2 linked regions of the Granulosicoccus antarcticus IMCC3135 genome follow. The protein of the gene in region 2 interacts with the protein of the main gene of each other region in a pairwise test. Links are inferred from orthologs where the notes say so. Each region holds a gene or a part of one and is shown on either strand. Other genes may lie near its edges.

Region 1 (11,760 bases), 970 kb from region 2 along the record:
ACAATGGAAACCGGATTGTGTCCGGCTCCTCGAAGTGCAAGCCGGACACTTCGAAGAGATTCAGCGGTTGAACCCCTGACGAGATACGTTCGGGCCAGGCCAGCGCATGAGCGATCGGTGTACGCATGTCTGGGCGCCCCATTTGCGCGATGACCGACCCATCTGCGTAACTGACCATGGAGTGAATGATGCTCTCGGGATGCACGACAACCTGCACATCGTCGACGTTGACATCGAACAACTGGCAGGCCTCTATCACTTCCAGCCCCTTGTTCATCATGGTCGCAGAATCGATGGAAATCTTGGGCCCCATCGACCAGTTCGGATGCTTCAAAGCTTGTTGCGGCGTTACAACAGCAAGCTCTTCTTGCGTCAGATTACGTAACGGACCGCCTGATGCTGTGAGTAATATTTTTTCGATTCCGGCGGTGCTAACCCCCTCTTTCGTCGCTGGCAGGCTCTGAAAAATGGCATTGTGCTCACTATCGACCGGCATGATCAACGCACCTGATGCCTTGGCAGCCTGCATAAGCAACTGCCCACTCATGACAAGAGCTTCCTTGTTGGCCAGTAATATTCGCTTGCCTGCCTGAGCAGCAGCCAGTGTCGACAGTAATCCTGCAGCCCCGACAATGGCTGCGACAACCGTATCGACGGCCGTATCTGACGCCACTTGATTCAAGGCATCGGGCCCATGATGTACCTCCACGCTCAAACCGTGCTCTTTGCACAATTTACGCAACTGCCCAGCCGCCTTCTCCGAGCCCAGTACCGCATGGACCGGTCTGTAGGCTACACACTGTTCGAACAGCTCCTGCACGCGCGTATGTGCAGTCAGTGCAAATACCGAATAACGATCAGGGTGGCGGGCGATCACATCCAGCGTACTCAGACCAATAGAACCGGTTGAGCCCAGAACTGCAATCGCTCTCACAGCCATACCCAGACAAAGGCAAAGACAGGAACAGCGGCCAGCACACCATCCAGACGATCAAGAACACCGCCGTGACCCGGCAGAAGCTGGCTACTGTCTTTCATGCCCGCAGAGCGCTTCATTCGACTCTCATACAAGTCTCCCAGCACCGAGGCCGCCGCTGATAACAGGGTAGCCACCAGCAACTTGAAGCCGTGCCCATCCGTCCAGTCTGCCATCAACAGCACCACGATCAACAGCAATGCGGTGGCTGCCAGGCCGCCGTATACGCCCTCCCAGCTCTTTCCCGGACTGATACTGGGTGCCAGCTTGCGATGTCCAAAGCGACGACCACTGAAATAGGCTCCAATATCCATGAACCAGACAACACACAAGGAATAGAGCAGCAACCAGGATGAGGCTTCTGGCGCATGACTACGCAGGTATTGCATCGCAACAGCCGTCAACAGAAACATGAAGGCACCCAACGCCAGCACAGGAATGTCCATGTCTTGCTCTACATGCTGACGAGGTGGGGCCAGGTAGAACAGCACCGGCACCGCCAGCCAGAACAGCAACCCTGCAAGCAAAAACCATTTCATGAGCTGAAGATCAAAAGGGATATACAGCCCTATCAGTGCCAGCACTCCCGCCAGCGCCGCGTACACCAGTTGTCCATTTTCGCAGGACAAGCCGCACATGCGACTCCACTCCCACGCACAAGCTGCGACTACGAAGCCCAGCACCAACGCAAAGACATCAACCGATGTCAGAAAAAGAGCGCCGCTGAAAGCCAGTAGCAGTACAACTGCAGTAATGATTCGAGTCTTAAGCATTGTTACCTGTTACCTGTTCACCGGTAAGACCGAATCTACGTTGACGACTCGCATAGAATTCCAGCGCCTTGGCCAACTCGGCATCGGAAAAATCGGGCCATAACACATCGGTGAAGTAAAGCTCCGTATAGGCCAGATGCCATAACAGATAGTTACTGATTCGCTTTTCTCCCCCCGTCCGTATAAACAGATCAGGCTCTGGCGTGTCTGCCAACGAGACATACCGGGAAAAGGTCTCGATATCGATGGATTCCGGGTCAAGACTGCCATCTCTGGCCTGACGAGCCAGCTCCCGGGCTGCATTGACGATATCCCAGCGACCACCGTAGTTCACCGCAATCGCCAGCTCCAATCCGGTATTTGATTCCGTCAGCTGTTCCGCACGATTCATCTCATCCTGCAGCTTGACCTGAAAAGCAGAACGCTCGCCGATGAAACAAATCCGTACGTTATTCTCGCAAAGCTTGCTCACCTCACTCTTGAGTGCCCGCAGAAACAGGTCCATCAAGAGACCCACTTCCTTCTGGGGGCGATTCCAGTTTTCACTGGAGAAGGCGAACAAGGTCAGTGCATCAATTTTCTGACGGACACAGGCCTCGACAATTCCACGCGTTGCAACGAACCCGGCCTGATGACCCGATGCCCGTGGTCTGCCCCTCTGTCTTGCCCAACGGCCATTTCCATCCATGATGATGGCTACATGACGAGGACGGGTATTTTCGGAAGCTGTCACTGAAGACTCTCGCTGGCAGAACGTAAGCGGCTAGCCCGGCATATTCACGGGCTACAGTTAATGCAGACGTTAAACGTCACACTTCCATCAGATCGGCTTCTTTCTTCGCCAGCACTGCATCTATATTCTTGATGGCGGCATCGGTCAGCTTCTGAACGCCATCCTCACCCTTGCGCAAATCATCCTGGGAAATTTCCTTTTCCTTTTCAAGTTCCTTGAGGTCTCCATTGGCATCACGACGTATATTGCGAATTGCCACACGTGTATTTTCAGTCTCAGCGCGCACCATTTTCACCATGTCCCGACGACGCTCTTCTGTCATGGGTGGTACTGGCACACGAATAACAGTGCCTGCTGTGTTCGGGTTCAATCCCAGATTGGAATTGATGATGGCCTTCTCGACTGCTGCCACCATGGACTGCTCCCAGGGAGTAACCGTGAGCATACGAGCATCCTCGATATTCACGTTTGCAACCTGACTCAACGGAGACTCCGCTCCGTAATAGTCCACTTTGACACTTTCAAGCAAGCTTGGATGAGCTCGGCCCGTGCGCATTCGTGAGAGTTCGCTTTCGAGCGAGTCCGCCGTCTTACCCATACGGATCTTGGCGTCTTTGAGAATATCGTCAATCATGATGGCTACCTGTAAATTCAGTTTGCTTTAACCGTGGTCCCGATATTTTCGCCCATGATCAGGCGCATCAGATCCCCGCTGTTGTTCATGTTGAAAACCTTGACCGGCAGATTGTTCTCGCGACACATCACAATGGCCGTCGTATCCATGACACCCAGTCGCTTCTGCACAGCCTCATCAAAACTTACTGTCTCATACTTGACAGCATCATCAAATTTCATCGGATCCTTGTCGTAGATACCATCCACTTTGGTACCTTTGATCATGACGTCTGCACCTACTTCCACGGCTCGCAGGCTGGCTGCTGAGTCTGTCGTGAAAAAGGGGTTACCTGTGCCGGCAGCAAACAAGACGATACGGCCTTTCTCCAGATGACGGACAGCACGTCGACGAATATAATCTTCGCAGACGGCATTGATTGGAAGTGCCGACATGACGCGGCAATAAGCTCCCAGATTCTCCAATGCATCCTGCATGGAAAGGCAGTTGATGACAGTAGCCAGCATGCCCATATGATCGCCAGTGACGCGATCCATACCGGCTTCCGCCAGGCCCGCACCGCGGAAGATATTTCCGCCACCGATGACCATTGCCACCTCGACACCAATATCACTGATCGCTTTTACTTCGCCGGCCAGACGGCGAATATAGACAGGGTCGATACCATAATCCATGTCCCCCATCAGCGCTTCGCCGCTGAGTTTCAACAGGACTCTTTCGAAGGCTGGACGTGCAGTTTCCATGTGAGCATGACTCGTTTATTTTGCATCGGACCGACGGCAGGTCCGGACACATTGATACAAAAAAGCCGGGACAGGCCCGGCGTCGTCACTACAATTCTAATGCGTAAAAAGCAGAGTGCACAATAAATATTGTTTCATCTGATCAATCGCCGTATTACTTATGGATCAAGTCGGCCCGGATTGAGGTTTTGAGACTTCAATCCGGGCCAAACATTACTGTTAGCTGCCGCGAACCTGCGCCATGACTTCTTCAGCAAAGTTTTCGACTTTCTTCTCGATACCTTCGCCTACTTCCAGACGATGGAAGCTGACAACAGTAGCACCCTTCTCTTTCAGCAACTGAGCGATCGTCTGGTCAGGATTCTTGACGAAAGGCTGACCGACGAGTGTGATTTCTGCCAGATACTTGCGTATACGTCCACCAACCATCTTCTCGACGATTTCTGGCGGCTTTCCACTTTCTGCAGCTTCTGCAGCAAAAATGGCTTTTTCCTTTTCCAGCAATTCTGCTGGCACACCGGTTTCATCCACACAAACTGGACGACTGGCAGCGATGTGCATCGCAATGTCGCGAGCCAGCTCAGCATCACCACCACTGACCTCACACACCACACCGATACGAACACCGTGCAGATATTCACCGAACACACCACCAGAGCTCTTGCCGGAGACACTTCGACGAACCTGAATGTTCTCACCGATCTTTGCGACCAGAGTCTTGCGAGCTTCTTCGACGGGCTGTCCATCGACAACCAGCGTGTCGATAGCTTCAGGCTGTTGTTCCAGCACTGCACTGACCACTTTGTCGGTGAATGCCATGAAATCTTCTGCCTTTGCGGCAAAGTCAGTCTGGCTATTGATCTCGACCATGCCGAAACTGGCACCATCAGCGCTGAGCTTGATGGCAACAACGCCTTCAGCAGCAGTATTTCCTGATTTCTTGTCAGCTTTCGCCAGACCAGAAATTCGCATGGCTTCCACTGCAGCGTCCATGTCGCCGCCAGCTTCAGTCAGTGCTTTCTTGCATTCCATCATGCCGGCGCCGGTGCGCTCACGCAGCTCCTTAACCATGCTTGCCGAAATGGCCATGTACATTCCCCTTCGAATTCTGTTGCCGGTCGTCACGTCAGACGACGGACCCGGGCTTGTGTTGAAAGTCAGTGGATATAACTTGCCATGAGGCAATTATTGTCCAATTCGGAAATACCTGATGGCTCAATCAAGAGCCATCAGGCCGGTCCTGCCTAGTGGCTTCAGGCCGCAGGTGCAGCGTCGTCACTGGCTGCAGGTGCAGCAGCAGCTTCAACAGCAGGTGCAGCTTCAACAGCAGGTGCAGCTTCAACCGGTGCAGCGACAGCAGCTTCTGCTGGTGCAGCTTCAGCGACGGCCGGAGACGTCACTTCAAGAGGCGCCTCGGCTTGAGCGTCTGCAGCAGCAGCCTCTTCCACATCCATCTTGCCTGAAGAGCGCTTGCCATCCTGAATAGCATTGGCAATAGCATCGACATACAACTGGATGGAACGGATAGCGTCGTCATTACCTGGAATTACGTAGTCGATACCATCAGGTGAATTGTTGGTATCTACAACACCAATAACCGGGATTCCCAGCTTTTTGGCTTCAGTAATAGCGATACGCTCATGACCGACATCGACCACAAACAGAGCATCCGGGAGACGTTCCATGTGCTTGATTCCGCCCATGCCACGATCCAGCTTCTCGTATTCACGAGTCAGGCCCAGAGCTTCTTTCTTGCTCAGGCGCTCGAAACTGCCATCTTCACGCATGGCTTCAAGTTCCAGCAAACGCTTGACTGATTGCTTGACTGTCTTGAAGTTAGTCATCATGCCGCCTGACCAGCGACGGTTGACGAAAGGCATGTTGCAAGCTTCAGCAGCTGCACGAACCGGATCACGGGCCGCACGCTTTGTTCCTACGAACAGCACTCGGCCATTCTTGGAAGCAATCTTGCCAGCATAGTTAGTGGCATCGATCAGAGCTGGAAGACTCTTTTCGAGGTTGAAAATATGAATGTTGTTACGTTCACCGTAGATGTATGGAGCCATCTTGGGAGCCCAGTAACGGGTTTGGTGTCCGAAATGCACGCCTGCTTCAAGCATTTGGCGCATGGTTACTTCAGCCATGGAATATCCTCTGGTTGGGTTTGGCCTCCGCAAGCCAACCGCGACAGACCCGTTCAGACTATTCTGAGTAGGCACCCGGTCGGGTTTGAATGACTTGCGTGTGAAATCCGGGAACAGGTAATCCTGCCCCGGTCAGCCCGTCTTTATAACACAATCCGAGCCAGCAATGTACACTAGCAGGCCCAAATCCAAACGGTCACCAAACACTATGTCCATCTCGCTCAAAACGCCAGAGCAAATCGCGAAAATGCGCATTGCAGGCCGTCTCGCTGCCGAGGTTCTGGACATGATCACAGAATACGTAGTGCCAGGCGTCACAACTGAAGAGCTGAACACGCGGTGTCACAACCTTATTGTCGATATTCAGAAAGGCATACCGGCAACCCTGGGTTACAAGGGTTTCACGAAATCCATCTGCACATCCATCAATCAGCAGATCTGCCACGGCATTCCCGGTGACAGAATTCTCAAAAAAGGCGACATTGTGAATATTGATGTCACCGTCATCAAGGATGGCTGGTTCGGTGACACAAGTCGCATGTATTACGTCGGCGAAGTGGCACCCCATGCAAGACGCCTCTGTGACACGGCTTATGAATGTATGGCACGCGGCATTCAGGTGGTCAAACCAGGCGCAACGTTAGGCGATGTAGGCCATGCCATTCAGGAACTCGCAGAAGGCAGACATTACTCAGTAGTACAGGAATACTGTGGGCACGGTATCGGCTCCAGCTTCCACGAAGATCCCCAGGTACTGCATTACGGCAAACCCGGCAAGGGCGTCGAATTGCGCGCTGGCATGACTTTCACCATTGAACCCATGATCAACCAGGGTAAACGCCACGCCAGAGTTCTGGCCGACGGCTGGACAGTCGTAACCAAGGACCGAACACTTTCAGCCCAATGGGAGCATACGGTGCTGGTGACTGAGGATGGCTTCGAGCTACTCACCCTGTCTGACGGGCAGAGCCTCTAGATGTGCCGGCCAGACAATACGATCTCGCCGCACGTCGCATCACGTGACAGCAGAGGCGGCACTGATGCCGCTCCTGCGACTCAGCACCGCTCATGACAACCCTTCCAGGCAGCCCGGCACCACGACCAGCACAATGGGAACAGATAGACTTCCCAACGGTCCGGGACCAGATCATCCGTGCCATTCAAGAACTGATCAACAGCTCCGAGCACTCGACCGATCTCTACAGAAAGGCAATTCAGCTGGGTGGTGATGCCATTCATGAGCAATTTCTGAAAGGCGCGCAAGCCTCCTGCCTGCTCGAATTACGAACCGCCGTCATCGATTACATCCTTCGACACCTCTGGGGTCGACAGGCAGACGCCTTTGATGGCCTGGCACTGGTTGCGGTCGGTGGTTACGGACGCGGGGAATTACACCCTCATTCCGATATCGACATAGCGATACTGCTGCCGAGCCAGCAGAGTGATGAGGACACAGGCGCACGAAATGCCATCCTCAGTGACTGGATCACAGCCCTATGGGATCTGAACCTGGATATAGGCCACAGCGTCCGGACAGTAGCCGACTGCGAGCGAGAGGCCGGTAGCGATATCACTGTCATCACGAACTTGATGGAGGCCAGATTGCTGTGCGGCTGCAATGATCTGTTCAAGGAAATGCAGGAGATCATCCAGCCATCACATATGTGGACTTCTGCCGAATTCTTTGCAGCCAAGGTTGCCGAACAGGAAGAACGACACAAGCGATTCCAGACCAACGCTTATCGCCTGGAACCCAATATCAAAGAGAGCCAGGGCGGGTTGCGCGACTTTCAGACGATCGCCTGGGTGTGTCAGCGACAATTCGGCACCGCTGGCCTCAACGCACTGGTGACACGAGGCCTGCTCGAACCCCAGGAACTGGTCAGGCTCAGAGAAGGCCTTGAGCTTCTGTGGCGCATTCGCTACCTGCTGCATCATGTGAGCAAACGTCGCGAGGATCGACTCCTGTTCGACTACCAGAAGGACATTGCCCATGCCTTTGGCTACCTTGATGACACTGAGAACCGCTCGATAGAGCAACTGATGCAGCGATTTTATCGCTCAGTCATGTCACTGCTGCGCCTCAATGAAATCCTGCTTCAAGGTATCGGCGGCATCATCAGCGGAGTCACGGCAGCATCGGAGATCATTCCGATCAATTCACGCTTCCAGCTCAGGAACGGCTTCCTTGAAGTCACCGGCGACGATGTGTTCATGCACTACCCGCCCGCACTGCTGGAATTGTTCCTGGTCTTTGGCAACACCCCTGAGGCTCTCAATGTCCGCTCGAATACGGTTCGTCTGATCCGGGCCAACCTGCCTTTGATCAATGATCGATTCCGCAGCGACCCCGTGGTGCGCAATCTGTTCGTACAAATCTTCAGCAACCCTCACAAGCTGACACGCACCGTCAGACTCATGAACCGTTATGGAGTGATGGCTGCCTACCTGCCCGCGTTCGACAAGATTGTCGGTCGCATGCAATACGACCTGTTCCATATCTACACGGTCGATGAGCATACCCTCGGTGTCATCCGCAACCTCCGGCGCATGATGCTGCCTCAATTTGCCGATGAAATGCCGCATGGCAGCAGCGTCGCAAAACTGATAAAAAAGCCGTACATACTTTATCTGACCGCACTTTTTCACGACATAGCCAAGGGCCGTGGCGGTGACCATAGTGTCTTGGGCGCCGAAGATGTGAAAGTATTTGCCGCCACTCACGGACTGCCACAGGAAGATGCCGAACTGATGGAGTGGACCGTTCGCAATCACCTGTTAATGTCGATGACCGCACAACGAAAGGATATCGACGATCCTAACGAGCAACTGGAATTCGCTCGCCAGTGCGGTAGCATCGAGCGGCTCAACCACCTCTACCTGCTAACCATTTCCGACATCCGGGCGACCAACCCGGAACTATGGAATTCGTTCAAGCAAAGTCTGCTGCAATCGTTACACCGGCATGCCATGCTGATACTCAAACGTGGCCTCGACAATCCGCTGGATGTGGAAGATGTCATCAATCGCCGGCAGGAACATACTCGAACCCTGCTGGATGACTCACTGGAAAACGATCCTCGCGTCGACATGCTCTGGGCGACCCTGGGAGACGACTACTTCCGGCAGTACCAGGCCGTGGAAATTGCTCGCCATACCGAAATTCTTCTGGCCAACGAGGACACACCGGGACCCCTGGTATCGCTGCGCTACTCCGCCTCTCGCGGCTCAACCGAAATACTCATCTATACCCCTGATGACAAGGCACTGTTCGCACTGATCACGGCAGTCATGGAACGCTTGCAACTGAACATACTGTCAGCAACAATCAATACAACGGCAGGTGGCTTTGCTCTGGATACTTTCCATGTACTGGATGCCACGCAAATGCCCATCGAGGATATCTCGCGTATTGACGAGGTCCGTCAAACGCTAACCTACGAGCTGGGTGTTCCTCGCAACCTGCCAAGACTCGACGTGCAGTATCCATCGCGACGATTGCGCTACTTTTCAGTGTCGACGCAAGTCGAATGCTCCAATGACGAATCAGGCTTCACTGAAGTACATATAACCGCAGCAGACAGACCGGGTATTCTGTCGGGCATTGGCAGAGTACTGATGGGTGCCAACTTCAATGTTCACGCAGCTCGCATCGCCACCCTGGGAGAACGAATCGACGATGTATTCCTGCTATCCAATGAGCACGGAAACTCGCTGACTGCTGCCGAACAACAGACAGTCAGCGAACTACTGCAACAAGAATTGTAGCCCCTCCCCTAAAAGACAGATACGGAGCCCCGACACTTGAACACCACACCCAGCGACACCATCGCCCTTCTGGTTGAGCTTGTCCGACGCAATTCGGTAACACCCGATGACAAGGGTTGCCAGGCAATGATCGGAGAGCGATTGGCTCGACTGGGCTTCGTTCTCGAGTCCATGCCATCTGGAGGGGTCACCAACTTGTGGGCTCGACTGGGAACAGAGGCTCCCCTCTTCGCATTTGCCGGTCATACCGATGTAGTCCCAACGGGCAACGAAGAGGACTGGTCATCACCCCCTTTTGCCGCCGACATCATCGATGATCATCTCGTAGGACGCGGTGCCGCTGACATGAAAGGCGGGGTTGCCGCCATGGTAACCGCGATCGAGCGATTTGTAGAAAGTGGCGCGCACAAGCACGGATCAATCGCCCTGCTCCTCACCAGCGACGAAGAAGGCCCGGCAACGGACGGCACCACAGTGGTCATCAACAAACTCGAGCATCGCAACGAAAAAATCGATTACTGCATAGTTGGCGAACCGACAAGCACCAACAAGCTGGGCGATACCATTCGTCACGGGCGCCGCGGCTCTCTGGGGGCCACTCTGATTATTCGCGGCATCCAGGGACATGTTGCCTATCCGCACCTGGCTGACAATCCGATACACCGTGCCATGCCTGCACTGAATGAACTGACAACGATCGAATGGGACAAGGGTAACGATCATTTCCCACCAACCACACTGCAGATATCCAACTTCAATGCCGGCACCGGGGCCACCAATGTCATCCCCGGTCAGGCGAGTGTTGAATTCAACCTGCGGTACAGTCCAGAAACATCCATCGAGCATATCCAGAGCACTATCAAAGAACTTTGCAGCAGACACCAACTGGATACGACGCTGATCTGGAAAGACAGCGCCAGACCATTCATCACCACACCGGGCACATTGACACAGGCCATGCAACAAGCCATCGTCAGTGAAACCGGCATCACCGCAACTCTGGACACAGGTGGCGGCACATCGGATGGGCGCTTCATAGCACCTACCGGCGCGCAGACTATAGAGTTCGGCCCCATCAACGCAACCATTCATCAAGTGAATGAACGCGTATCCTGCACCGACATCAACTCACTGACTCGCATCTACGAATCAGTGCTGCAACAACTACTGGGCTAACAAGAGGAGTGACAACATGGGCATGCTAGACGGCAAACGATTTATCATATTTGGTATCGCCAGCAAGCGTTCTATCGCATGGGGTATCGCAGAAGCCATGCACAGAGAAGGCGCTACCCTGGCCTTTACCTATCAAAATGATCGCCTCAAGGATCGAGTGATCGACATGGCTGCGGCCTGTGGCTCAACTCTGGTACTGCCTTGCGACGTAGCCGAGGACAGTCAGATCGATGAGCTCATGACATCCATCAAAGCCGAATGGACAGACGGATTTGATGGCCTGGTGCACGCGGTAGCCTTTGCACCACGCGAGGCTCTGGACGGTGATTTTCTGGATTCTGTCACGCGCGAATCTTTTCGTATAGCGCACGATGTAAGCTCGTACAGCTTTGCCGCGATCGCCAAGGCTGCACGCCCACAATTGAGAAAAGGTGGCTCCTTGATCACACTGTCCTACCTCGGAGCAGTAAGAGCCATGCCAAACTACAATGTCATGGGACTTGCCAAGGCCTCTCTGGAAGCAAATACAAGATTCATGGCAAACGCTATGGGACCTGATGGCATTCGTGTCAACGCCATCTCGGCAGGACCTATCAAGACACTGGCTGCAGCCGGCATCAGTGATTTCAAGAAACTGCTGAATCACGTGTCATCTTTATCCCCCATGCGCGAGAACACAACCATCGAACAGGTGGGCGACACTGCAGCATTTCTCGCCTCCTCCATGGCGGCAGGAATCACAGGGCAGATCATCTACGTCGATGGCGGCTTCAATATCGTCTCAATGCCAGATTTGAGCTAGCCATTTGTAGC
Region 2 (11,752 bases):
AAATTGCCATCGTGACGGCCATCAACACGGCAAACGCCCTACTCAAGTCACGTTCTCTGGAAAGCAGCCATGCACGTGAACAGGCAGGCACCGCAGACGAGGCGGATATCACAGAGCGTCTGTCTGTACTCAATAGCAAGCTGGATGAACTACTCGAGATCGATGTCGACACTCAGGATGCCGACACTCAAGACGATGTCGCAAATCAGACAAAGGAGCCAGAGTAACCAAGCATTGATTTCACGTCCTTACAAGTTCGTGCTAGTCTGTAAGTCGTATCTTCTGCGGTGTTTGTTATTCGGCTGGGTATATCCCTTGAGCCTAATTTCTCACCCCGGGGATGGTTCGGTCACTGTTGTTGTGCATGTCCGCTACGGCGGAAAGCCTGATACGGTTCCGGCCGTCCCCACCTGAACCGCTTGGTTCAAGGTAGCACACCAAAAACGGCACCGTGGTTGATACACTTTTCCAATGACACCCGACAACACTGCGCCACCGGCCACTGCCGACAAGAATTCTGAACGCGATGACACGCGTCAGCAGCTGCAGCAACTGCGAAAACTGATGGATCCGGCCATGATAGCCGTGCACTCCAGCACCATCGCCGCCAACATCCTCACTCTGTCGGGCAATGCCTTGAAAATCGGTGCCTATCTGGCATTCGGCCACGAGGTGAACGTCGATGAATTCATGGCGCAATGCCGAGATCAGGGCCAATCCACTTATGTGCCGCTCATCCAGAGCGATAACACACTGATATTTGCCTCACTCACCGATGACACACCCATCATTCTGAACAAATATGCCATTCGCGAACCGGTGACAGATCAGAAAACCTGCCTGCCTGCGACATCTCTGGATATCGTGATCGTGCCGTTACTCGGCTTCGACGCTCAGTGTCAACGCATGGGCATGGGCGGTGGCTACTACGACCGGACTTTCGCCTATAAACGTCAGGCATTACAAGACAACTCGATAAACCCGGCCCCCTTGCTGATTGGCGTTGCCTTCGAATCGCAATGTGTCGACAGCGTCTTTCCAGACTGGTGGGATGTGACGCTGGATCACGTCGTGACCGAGAAGAATATCTATTCTCGCAACGGACCGGTCACACCGATCCGCTGATCAGAAGCTCCTAGCGCAGAAACAGAGAGTAGGCCTCGTTATCTGATTCATCTTCGGCCTTGTAGCCCAGCTCATCAATGAACTGTTTCAGGCTTTCCTCATCCCCTTCCGGCAATGCCAGACCCACCAGCACCCGTCCGTAAGCTGCACCGTGATTGCGATAATGAAACAGCGTGATGTTCCAACGCTCGCCCATGGCAGTCAGAAAATGCAACAAAGCCCCCGGACGCTCTGGAAAGACGAACCGGAAAAGCTTTTCGGAAGCAATATCGGCATGCCCACCGATCATGTGCCGCAAATGTAGCTTGGCAGTATCGTTACGACTCATATCAAGCACATCGTAATCGCTCTGTCGCAACGTCTGCATGAGACTTTCGCGCTCCTCAGAACCACCCGGTAGCTCGACACCAGCAAAGACATGCGCTGTTCCGGCATCAGCATACCGGTAGTTGAACTCGGTAATGCCACGTTTGCCCAGCGCTTTGCAGAAGGCCAGAAAACTACCCGGCTTTTCAGGAATGGTCACCGCCAGCAGAGCTTCACGACTGTCGCCCAGCTCGACGCGCTCCGCCACGTGCCGGATACGGTCAAAGTTGATATTGGCACCACTGTTGATGGCAATCAGGGTCTGACCGCTGACATTACGCTCCTTCACGTATCGCTTCATGCCGGCGACTGCAAGCGCACCTGCAGGCTCTGTCAGGGTTCGTGTTTCGTTGAAGATATCCTTGATGGCTGCAGCCATCTCGTCGACTGTGACCAGAATGACTTCGTCCAGAAATTCGCGACAAACCTCAAAACAGTGCTCTCCGACCTGCTTGACGGCGACGCCATCGGCAAACAGGCCAACCTGAGGAAGAGTGATGCGTTCGTCGGCCGCCAGCGAATCGTGCATAGAGGCCGCATCGACAGGCTCCACACCAATGATGCGAACTTCAGGTCGCAAATATTTCATGTACACACTGATGCCTGCTGCCAGACCGCCGCCACCGATCGGGACAAACACGGCATCCAGTGATTCGGGATGTTGCCGACACAGTTCCACCGCCACGGTGCCCTGCCCTGCAATGGTGTTCGGGTCATCAAAGGGATGGATGAACGGAAAGCCTCGTTCTTCACCCAGCTTCAGGGCAAAACTCAGTGCAGTATCAAAATCATCACCGTGCAGAATGGCTTCAGCCCCCAGGGCGCGAACGGCGTCAACCTTGATGCCAGGCGTTGTCTGCGGCATGACGATGACCGCATCGATGCCCAGCTTTTGAGCTGCCAGTGCCACACCTTGAGCATGGTTGCCTGCTGAGGCCGCAATCACACCACTGGCCGGAGTTTGCTCAAGCAATTTGAAGATCCGGTTGAAAGCACCGCGGCACTTGAAGGAGAACACCGGTTGCTCGTCTTCTCGCTTCAACAAGACCTGATTGTTCAAGCGACGCGACAGCTGTGGTGCCTCATGCAAACGAGTCTGTGTCGAGACATCATAGACACGGGCGGACAGGATGCGTTTGATATACTCGTCTTGTAGCTGCGTCATCAACGGGCCGTGTTCGGCTGGGTTCGAATGAACCCACGAATGTACTCGGTTTCAACGTGATGAACCAGCACCACCGGCTTATTCCACACACTTATACCTCAGGTTTTACAATCCATGGCGCACCCCGGAAAACAGGCAGCGGCACTTGCAGCGCTCGAATACGTCGAAAACGATGCCCTGCTGGGCGTGGGAACTGGCTCGACCGTCAATGTCTTCATCGATGCACTGGCAGCCTCAGGGCGTCGCATCTCGGGTGCTGTGGCCAGCTCCGAAGCCACGGCCGAGCGCCTGAAGTCCCATGGCATCGAAGTCCTGGACCTGAACATCACGGGTCAACTGGAGCTTTATATCGATGGCGCCGACGAATCAAATCCTGCCCTGCAACTCATCAAGGGCGGCGGTGGCGCACTAACCCGCGAGAAAATCATCGCATCAGCCAGCCGTCAGTTCATCTGCATTGTTGACCAGAGCAAGCGGGTCGACATTCTGGGCGAATTCCCCCTACCGATTGAAGTCCTGCCAATGGCACGCAGCTTTGTGGCCCGTGAAATTGTCCGTATGGGTGCTGATCCGGAATTCCGTGAAGCAGCCCGCACTGACAACGGCAACATCATTCTCGATTGTTACGGCTTTTCGATTACCGATCCTATCGCGCTGGAAGCGGCCATCAATGCCATCCCTGGTGTTCTCACCAATGGTCTGTTCGCTGCCCGTGCTGCCGACCTGCTCCTGGTAGGACATGATGATGGGCAAGTCGACACCGTCAAGCCTGCCTGATGATAATCACGCCATCCTGAAGCGACTCGGACCCGCCAGCTGATAACCGTTGGCGGGGCTACCTGACAAGCCAGCCTGGCCGTCAGTGATATTGCATACGCTATTCTGCTTCAGGCGCTTCGACTTCCAGCGGTAGTTCAAGCGTAATACGAGTGCCTTCATCGGTATTGCTGGCGGCAACCTTGCCGTTGTGCAGAGACACCACACGGGTAACCAGCGCCAGACCCAGACCGATGCCTTTGAACTGAGTGGCGATCTTGGCATCTCGCCGAAATCGGGTAAACAACTGTCCCAGCATGTCAGGGTCTATCCCGACGCCCTGATCCTCGATGATCAACACCGCCTGCTCACCCTCCTGGAACAGACGTACACGCACCGTTGTGTCCTCCGGAGAGTATTTGATGGCATTGCTCAGGATGTTTGCAATGGCACGCTCGAGTGAAGCAGCATCCCCCTTCACCCACAGATCCACTTCTTCATCGGACTCTATATCGAACTGAATCCGTTTATTGAGTGCCTGCGGCAACATCTGATCCAGCGAATTATCCAGCACTCCGTTGAAGTACACCGATGTGAATTTAACCTCTGAGAGGCTATCGGCACGAGCAACATGTAGCAGATCGTCCATCATGGCCAGACTGGTCTTGATGTTCTGTTCGACTCGCGGATCACTGTTTGGCTCCAGCAAGTAGAGTGCAGAGATCAACGGCGAACGCAGATCGTGCGACAGGTAATCCACCATCTCCGAGCGTGCGCGTTCGGCCGAGCGGATATCCGTCACATCCAGCACGCTGACACAAATCAGGCGATCCGCCAGTGTGTCTCCCACCGCACTGAAATTGATGACCAGCTCCCGCTCATCGGCGCTGTAGATGATCTGCCAGGGTTCGCGCTCCAGTATCAATTTATCGAACCGTTCGCGACCTTCTCTGGAGGTCAGCGGTTCACCGATACAGGCAAGAAAATCAACAAATTGCGCGCGCTCCTGAAAAGCCGGAACACTGCTATACAGTAGCCGGCTGGAACGCAGGCATTCACCTGCGGCACTCCAGACTGCAAATCCGACAGGGCTGCCGTCCAGCACCGTATCGGCAAATATCTTGACGCTACGCAACCACTCCATCTGTTCGCTCAATTTCAGAGCATTGGACTGCAGGCGCTCAATCGAACCGCTGAGGCGGGTGACATCACCTCGAGCTCGAACACGTGCCAGGTTATTCACAAATTGCATGATGCCGTGGCGGTACTGTGAATCGTTGAACACGATTTCGATGTTCAATGAACGCTTACCGGGATACTGACGTGAATGCACGCCATCCACTGCATTCCAGCGCCCCTGCATCCCGACTATACGAGTGTCAGGCAAGCCGGTGCCGCCCATGAACATCTGCCCACCCGCGCTGATTCTCCAACCCTGTATCGGTAGATGGCGCTCCGCTGAACGAAAAAAACTGGCCAGTGGCTCGTTGTTCTCGGCATTGACCGCGGGCATGAAAGGCTCCAGCTTGCCACGCTCCCGTGCAAGAAAACGATTGACATACTCAAGCCGGTGCCAACTCCACAGCAGGTAGCTTCCCAACAATGGCAAGGCTGCCGATAGTGGTGCATACCAAAGTCGTGCATAGACATATAAAAGGAAACTGAGCAGGATCGGCAGCCCTACGCCCATCACGGCCCCTAGCAATGCCCAGCGTGGTGTTGCCCGGGAATACGAATACAGTAAAGCCGGCAGAAGGATCAGCGCCACCAGCATATTGAGGTAGCCATTGATCTGAACCACGGTGCTCTCATCACGCAAGGCGGCAAAAACGTTAGCGTGAATTTCTACACCCGGCATGGACTGATTCAGTGCCGATACCGGAGTTGGAACGACATCGCCGAGTCCCGTGGTGGTCATGCCGACAAACACCACCTTGTCCTTCAGTTGACCGTTGGGCAAGTTGCCTTCGATCAGATCGACGGCAGAAACGCGCCGAAATGTACCGTTGGGACCATAAAAGGGAATCAGAATTTCATTGTTCTCCACCCACTCCCCTTCAATGCCCTGCGCCTCCCTGAGCAGTCCGGGCAAGGGCTCCGGCGCTTCGCCAAGAGCACCCAGTGCCGCCAGCGACAAGGAGGGCCAATGCGAATGGTTGATACCGGCCTTGAGGTACTGACGACGAACAATGCCATCGTCATCAATGGGTAGAAACACATGCCCCAAGTCCGTGACATGGCGAAGGATGGAGGGCGTGGGTACCAGCTCACTCGCGGCAGAACCTCGCCCACCTTCCGTAAGCACGGGCAAAATCGATACAGGCAGGGAGGCAATTGCGCGCGCCAGTCGTGCGTCTTGCTCGGGCAGATCAGAGGGTTCTACATAGAGCAGATCCAGCACACCAGCTTTCACGCCCTGCAGCTGTAATTGCTCCACCAGGCGGGCCTGCAGTTCGCGCGACCAGGGCCAGCGGCCCAATTTTGCCAGACTACGTGAATCAATCGCCACGATGACGACATCCTCAGGCACGGCACGCTGGGAGGCACGCACCCAGTTGTCGTGCAGCAATCTGTCAACCTTGCGGGTAGCATCAGACCACTGCAGCACCCACACCATGGCCAGCATCGTGCACAGAAACATCACCAGCCCAGTCAGGGTAATCCTGCGCTGCGCTGCAATGACGACTCTCTTCATGTCTTGGCACGATGCACGCGACGCGGCATCCTACAGACTGCCGGTATGCTCTTCCAGACGGTAGCCATGCTGATAGATAGAGGTCAGCTTCCAACGCTCGGAGGCCAGCAATTTCAGCTTCTTGCGCAGACGGCTTGCATGGGTGTCAACGGTCCGTGTATTCAGTTCTGCCGAGGTTCCCCAGACGGAGGTCAGCAAATGCTGCCGGGACAGTACTCGTCCGCGGTTACGAAACATGAACAGTGCCAGCTCGTATTCCTTTTCGGTCAGCTTGATAACTTCATCGTTAAGTCTGACCTGGCGGTTGGACGTATCGAATATATAGGGTGGACATTCGAGTATTTCGACTTCCGGCTGGGCGCGACGCGCCAACGCATACAGACGAGCCAACAGCTCATGCTGACGGACCGGCTTTGCCAGGTAGTCATCGGCTCCTGCACGCAGGGCTGTGACAATGTCCTCCTCAGCCTGACGCGCAGTTGCGAATATCACCGGGATATCGCTGGTAAGCGTCTTTCTGATCCAGTGCAGCACTTCCAGCCCGGAACTGCCACTTTGCAGAGTCCAGTCAAGAACAACCACATCGTATGAGGTTTTACGGAATGCGCGCTGGAAAGCCTCAGCAGTGTTGTACACACCACAGTAGTAACCTTTGCTTTCTATCCACCCACTTACACGGGCGGCCTGCTCGCTGTTGTCCTCCAATAGGGCAATACGCAAGTTCTGCCTGTCACTCATGACATTTCTCGTCCTTTCAATAGTGAGAATTTTCACCCAATATGCAATCAACTGCAAACATTGCGGTGTGTGCCGATACCGGAGCATACTCGGGTTACGACAATTTGACCGTGTCAGTGCACGGTTAGTGTCCATTCGCTGGCCAGAATGGGGCTCGGATAACGGTTTGAACCCGTCCATCCGCCTCCTGACCTGCCCTCTTGACGCCTGAAAAACCTAGCTCAGGGCAAGTGGGTTAAAAAAGTGTCGTCCCCCTTCGAATTCGCGAATTCGACTGACAAGACGGCTCACCTCGCCTGGCTCATCGGCCAGATTGATCTCAGCTGTATTGACAATCAATAGCGGCGTTTCGGTGTAATCAAGAAAGAAACGTTCGTAAAGCGCACTCAATTGTCGCAGATAATTGCTATCGATGCGCTGCTCATGAGCACTACCCCGACGTTCAATACGCTCAATCAGCTTCTCTAGCGGTGCTTGCAGATAGATCACCAGGTCAGGTCGCGGCACTGCATTGACCTGTTGATCATAAAGGTGTGAATACATCCACCATTCAGTATGGTCCAGCGTCAACTCGGCAAACAGCCGGTCCTTGTCCAGCATGAAATCCGCAACGATGGGCTGTGCCGGATTGACCACCGCCGGGTTTCTCAGGACATCCAGTCGAGACAACAGGAAATGTACCTGGGCGTGAAACGCAACCGTTTTCGGATCTTTATAGAAATCCTTCAGATAAGGATTGATGGTATCTACATCAGACAGCAAACTGGCTTTGAAGTGCTGGGCCAATTGCCTGGCAAGCGTGGACTTGCCGACTCCGATGGGACCTTCGATGGCTATGAACTGATATTTCATATAGTAATTGTAGCCGCAGAACCCTCGACCGTGACACGACAATCCGCAATGTTCAGGTAATTACCCCTGCTCATGACGTTTGATGCCAAATTGCTGACACCCCTGCTGCAAATCCTGCACAGATCCCATACCCGGCACCACAAGTGTCGGAGCCAACTCCATCAGCGGCCATAGAACAAAGGATCGCTCAGGCAGTCCGATATGCGGAATGATCAGGTCAACATCATCAATCCGCTCTTCTCCGAAAAGCAGAATATCCAGATCCAGCGGGCGTGCCCCCCAGCGCTGACCACCATATTGCCGGCCATGCTGACGTTCAATCTCTTGCAGTTGCGCCATCAGCAAGCGCGCCTGGCCATCGTAATCAAAGCCGCAGACAGCATTCAGATAATCGGGCTGATCCTGCGGCCCCATCGGCTCTGTTTCATACAACGAAGAAGCCTGCGGAGCACTGACACCGGGCAAATCTGCGATGCCATCAAAAGCTGCCTGAATGTGCAGTTCACGCTGCCCCAGGTTACTACCCAGTGCAACGTAAACCTTCACCTGCGACGACTGACTCAGCATTGCTCAGCTAGCAGGTGGTGAAGATGACCCTGCCGAACCCTTGTCACCACCTGGCTTGCGACGACGACGACGTCGCTTGCGGGGTGGCTTCTTTGCCGCATTTCCAGCAGCATCCTTGCTTGTTGCAGCCGCCTCTATCGATTTGCCCGGCGTGCCGCCGTCAATTTCAAGATCCTCGTCAGCATCTTCGGCCGAACGCGCTCCCTGACCCCGTTTATCGGGCCAGATTCCGTCAGCCACAGGGCGATTGGCCGCCGCATCGATCCGCTGCTCTTCGCTCAGCGTCTGTACCCGGGTCCACCATTTGGCACTGGCCTTGAGACGCTCATCGACGTTCGAACGCAGACACAAGAAGTCATAGGCGGCCCGAAAGCGACGATCTTCCATCAATTTCAGGGCACGTCCACCGGTCAGTCTCTCCAACCGGGGCTGCATTTGCCAGATCTCCTTCATGGGACCTGAAAATCGCCTTGGAATGGAGATCACACGCAGTTGCGTGGACAACACAGAATCTGCAGCAGTGAACAAAGCATCATTGATACGCATACCCGCTTCGCAATCACGCCCTGCCTGTTCTTGCACATCCGGCCAGAGCATGAAGGCCAACAGATAGGCCGGTGTAATAGGCTTACCCTGCGCGACACGACGATCAGTATTGGTCAGTGCTGCATCCAGCATGCTGACCAGGTTCTCATCGCCCGCCTTGAGACGTTCATCCAGCATCGGAAACAGATAGCGCAGTAAATCGTGCTCTCGAACCGAATGAAAACTGCGCAAGGCATAGCCGCCCTGGAACAGCTTCAGAACTTCTTCGAACAGGCGCGGAGGCGGTGTTGATTTCAGCTCGGTCCGAACCTGCTTCATTGCCGCCAGAGTGGGCTCGTCAATTGAGAATTTCAGTTTGGCGGCCAGACGTACGGCACGCAGCACTCTGACAGGATCTTCCTTGCAACGCGTTACCGGCTCACCAATCAGTTTGAAGACACCCGCCTTCAGATCAGCCAGACCACCGACGTAATCCACAACAGAGCCATCTGCGATGTTGTAGTAGAGAGCATTGACAGAAAAATCACGCCGGTAGGCATCCTCTTCAATCGAGCCGAACACATTGTCACGCACGATGCGACCTGCCTTGCCTATCTCACCACCATCGCCCTTGCTGTGAGCAGCCCGGAAGGTGGCCACTTCGATGATTTCACGCCCGTACACCACATGCACCAGGCGAAAACGCCGACCGATGATCCGCGAGTTACGAAACAAGGCCCGGATGGTCTCAGGACTGGCATCGGTAGCGATATCGAAGTCTTTCGGCTTCAACCCTACCAAGGCATCACGCACACCTCCACCGACCAGATAGGCCGAGTGGCCTGCCTCGTGCAGCTTGTCCAGCACCTTCAGTGCCGAGCGTCCGATGGATTTACGGGTAACAGAATGCTCGCCAGCGGGCACGATCAAAGGGCCGCTGTGCTTGCCTGAACGCGCCTTACCCCGCTTGCGTGGTTTGCTAGCCGGTTCTGCGGCTATTGCCGAGCTAGCCTCAGCTTGCGCTGCTGGCTGTGGCTGTGCTCCGAGTAACTCGCGAGTCTTGTTCAATGCCGAGCGTGATAGCCCGGTCAGTCGTTTAAGCAATCGTTTCTCCGTCTGCGTCTGCATCCGAGTCTTGATCGGATGTATCATTCTGGTTCTGGAACCGAATTATCTGACGCCGTTGTTTTTTGGATGGCCGGCCTTCTCCAGCCAATCCCCTGTGCGCCATTCGATCACTCTTCAGGCGTTCTCCAAGGGTCTGTCTGGCCAGCAGGCTTTCTGCCGTTTCTTCGTACAGCGCCTGCGCCTCTGTGGCGGGTCGTCGCTGATCATTCAATGCCAACACCGTCACGACGAACTCGTAAGGTATCTTTTCTATCTGAATTACATCACCCACAAGTACCTGGCGAGATGCCTTGATACGCTGACCGCCAATACGCACGCGGTTACGGGAAATTGCTTCGCTTGCCAGGCTACGCGTCTTGAAGAAGCGCGCAGCCCACAACCATTTGTCTATTCGCACCCGATCTACCATTGAACCAAGGTTAACCTCATGCAGTGCTACATTTATCGCAGCTCGATCAAGGATGGCTTGTACGTCTATCTAGCCGACGAAGACGGACTCGAACGCTTGCCAGAACCTCTCAGAAAACAACTGGGAATACCAGAGCTCTCTATGACTCTGGATCTGCAGCCTGACCGTAAATTGGGCCAGGAGAATACGCAGCTCGTTCTGGAGAATCTCGAATCCCAGGGCTTTCACGTACAAATGCCTCGAGATGTCGAACAACTACTGGAACAGATCGCCCGGAATGCTCAAAACAAGCATCAGGGCAACACTGGAAAAGACTGAATTCGGACAAACCCGTGTTTGCCCGTCTCAACTACTGCCAATCTGAAAAACCGTCACACTGACAGTATGGCCTTTTATGTTGAGCAGCTGTCTTCATGAACAGCTGCTCATCATGCAAGTAGATCTTTAAGGACGATCTGCGGTGCGCAGTGGCCCTGGAAGAGATGAAAAGTATGCAGCCAGATCAGCGATATCCTGATCGGACAATGCACCTGCAAAGCCTGCCATGATGGCATTCTCACGAGTACCGTCACGATAGCTCTGCAGCGCATGTACCAGGTAGCTGGAATACTGCCCAGCCAGAATCGGATAAGTGACTATTTCGGATATTCCGTTAGCACCGTGGCAGGCTGCACACGTGGTCGCCTTTTCGGCACCCGCAGCAGCATCACCGGCCGCTTGCGCAGCCCCAGCGAACACGCCAGCAATCAGCAACGTTGCTGCAGCGATACGGAGGCTCTTGATGAATTTGAGCATGATCATTTATTTAGCACCCTGAGCGGAAAACCAGGCTGCGATATCCTCGATGTCCTGATCTGAAAGCGCACTTGCGTTTGCCTGCATGGTTGGATGGGATCTTGTCTTGCCACGATACGCTTGCAGTGCGGCGATCAGGTATTCCTGATTCTGGCCAGCAATTCTTGGCACATGGTAAGTGGGGTAAGTATTAACGTAATGCTTGACGCCATGACAACCGAGGCAGGTATAGGCTTTTTCCAGGCCCAGAGCCGGATCACCTTCTGCCAGAGCTGCAGCACCGGGGAACAAAACGCTTGCTGCGAGTGTCAACAATGCTGCTCGGCACAGACGACTGCTACCTTGAAAAGCTTTCAGAGCCATGCCCCGCATCGTTAATACTCCAGTAGGAAGCTGGGCCATAGACTGACCGATGCTCGCCCAGGCTGTGTCACACGTGGATTTCATTGATCGATTCACACCTGGTTCTTGAATAATTAGTGGCTAGCCTCCCGCTTGGGAAGACCTCAGACACCCAATTCTAGCCGTTGATGCGCTTAGCGCCAACTCCAGATTGAGATATTTTACAAGACAACGCCTTTTCGGGCATTTCCATGCCCCTTATCGAGACTGACTGTGCCCGGACAAAGCT

The links.
Region 1: the proteins of IMCC3135_RS29355 (region 2) and rpsB interact in binary tests that used the Escherichia coli proteins (3 or more experiments, as listed by UniProt). The link is inferred for Granulosicoccus antarcticus IMCC3135 from one-to-one orthologs.

Annotation. Positions count from the first base shown.
Region 1 is NZ_CP018632.1:5,801,964-5,813,723, forward strand. Bases 4,059-7,019 are described here. They hold rpsB (30S ribosomal protein S2), read right to left. Parts: upstream 6,004-7,019; coding sequence 5,113-6,003; downstream 4,059-5,112. Other genes in these bases: tsf (translation elongation factor Ts), read right to left, coding at 4,079-4,948; map (type I methionyl aminopeptidase), read left to right, coding at 6,212-6,979. Outside these bases: ispC (1-deoxy-D-xylulose-5-phosphate reductoisomerase), read right to left, coding at 1-940; IMCC3135_RS25215 (phosphatidate cytidylyltransferase), read right to left, coding at 931-1,749; uppS (polyprenyl diphosphate synthase), read right to left, coding at 1,742-2,482; frr (ribosome recycling factor), read right to left, coding at 2,559-3,116; pyrH (UMP kinase), read right to left, coding at 3,134-3,859; glnD ([protein-PII] uridylyltransferase), read left to right, coding at 7,072-9,771; dapE (succinyl-diaminopimelate desuccinylase), read left to right, coding at 9,808-10,947; IMCC3135_RS25260 (enoyl-ACP reductase FabI), read left to right, coding at 10,964-11,749. UniProt on the Escherichia coli protein: Required for ribosomal protein bS1 (rpsA) to bind to the 30S subunit.
Region 2 is NZ_CP018632.1:6,771,242-6,782,993, forward strand. What follows is about bases 8,601-11,553. They hold IMCC3135_RS29355 (RNA-binding S4 domain-containing protein), read right to left. Parts: upstream 10,315-11,553; coding sequence 9,886-10,314; downstream 8,601-9,885. Other genes in these bases: pcnB (polynucleotide adenylyltransferase PcnB), read right to left, coding at 8,601-9,893; IMCC3135_RS29360 (YcgL domain-containing protein), read left to right, coding at 10,345-10,644; IMCC3135_RS29365 (c-type cytochrome), read right to left, coding at 10,771-11,127; IMCC3135_RS29370 (c-type cytochrome), read right to left, coding at 11,128-11,553. Also shown: IMCC3135_RS29305 (cell division protein ZapA), read left to right, coding at 1-227; IMCC3135_RS29315 (5-formyltetrahydrofolate cyclo-ligase), read left to right, coding at 472-1,125; ilvA (threonine ammonia-lyase, biosynthetic), read right to left, coding at 1,136-2,656; ribose-5-phosphate isomerase RpiA, read left to right, coding at 2,771-3,433; IMCC3135_RS29330 (CHASE2 domain-containing protein), read right to left, coding at 3,534-6,107; IMCC3135_RS29335 (response regulator transcription factor), read right to left, coding at 6,138-6,845; IMCC3135_RS29340 (deoxynucleoside kinase), read right to left, coding at 7,062-7,697; folK (2-amino-4-hydroxy-6-hydroxymethyldihydropteridine diphosphokinase), read right to left, coding at 7,758-8,243; more of pcnB, read right to left, coding at 8,268-8,600; more of IMCC3135_RS29370, read right to left, coding at 11,554-11,568. UniProt on the Escherichia coli protein: Involved in the recycling of free 50S ribosomal subunits that still carry a nascent chain. Binds RNA more specifically than DNA. Binds with very high affinity to the free 50S ribosomal subunit. Does not bind it when it is part of the 70S ribosome.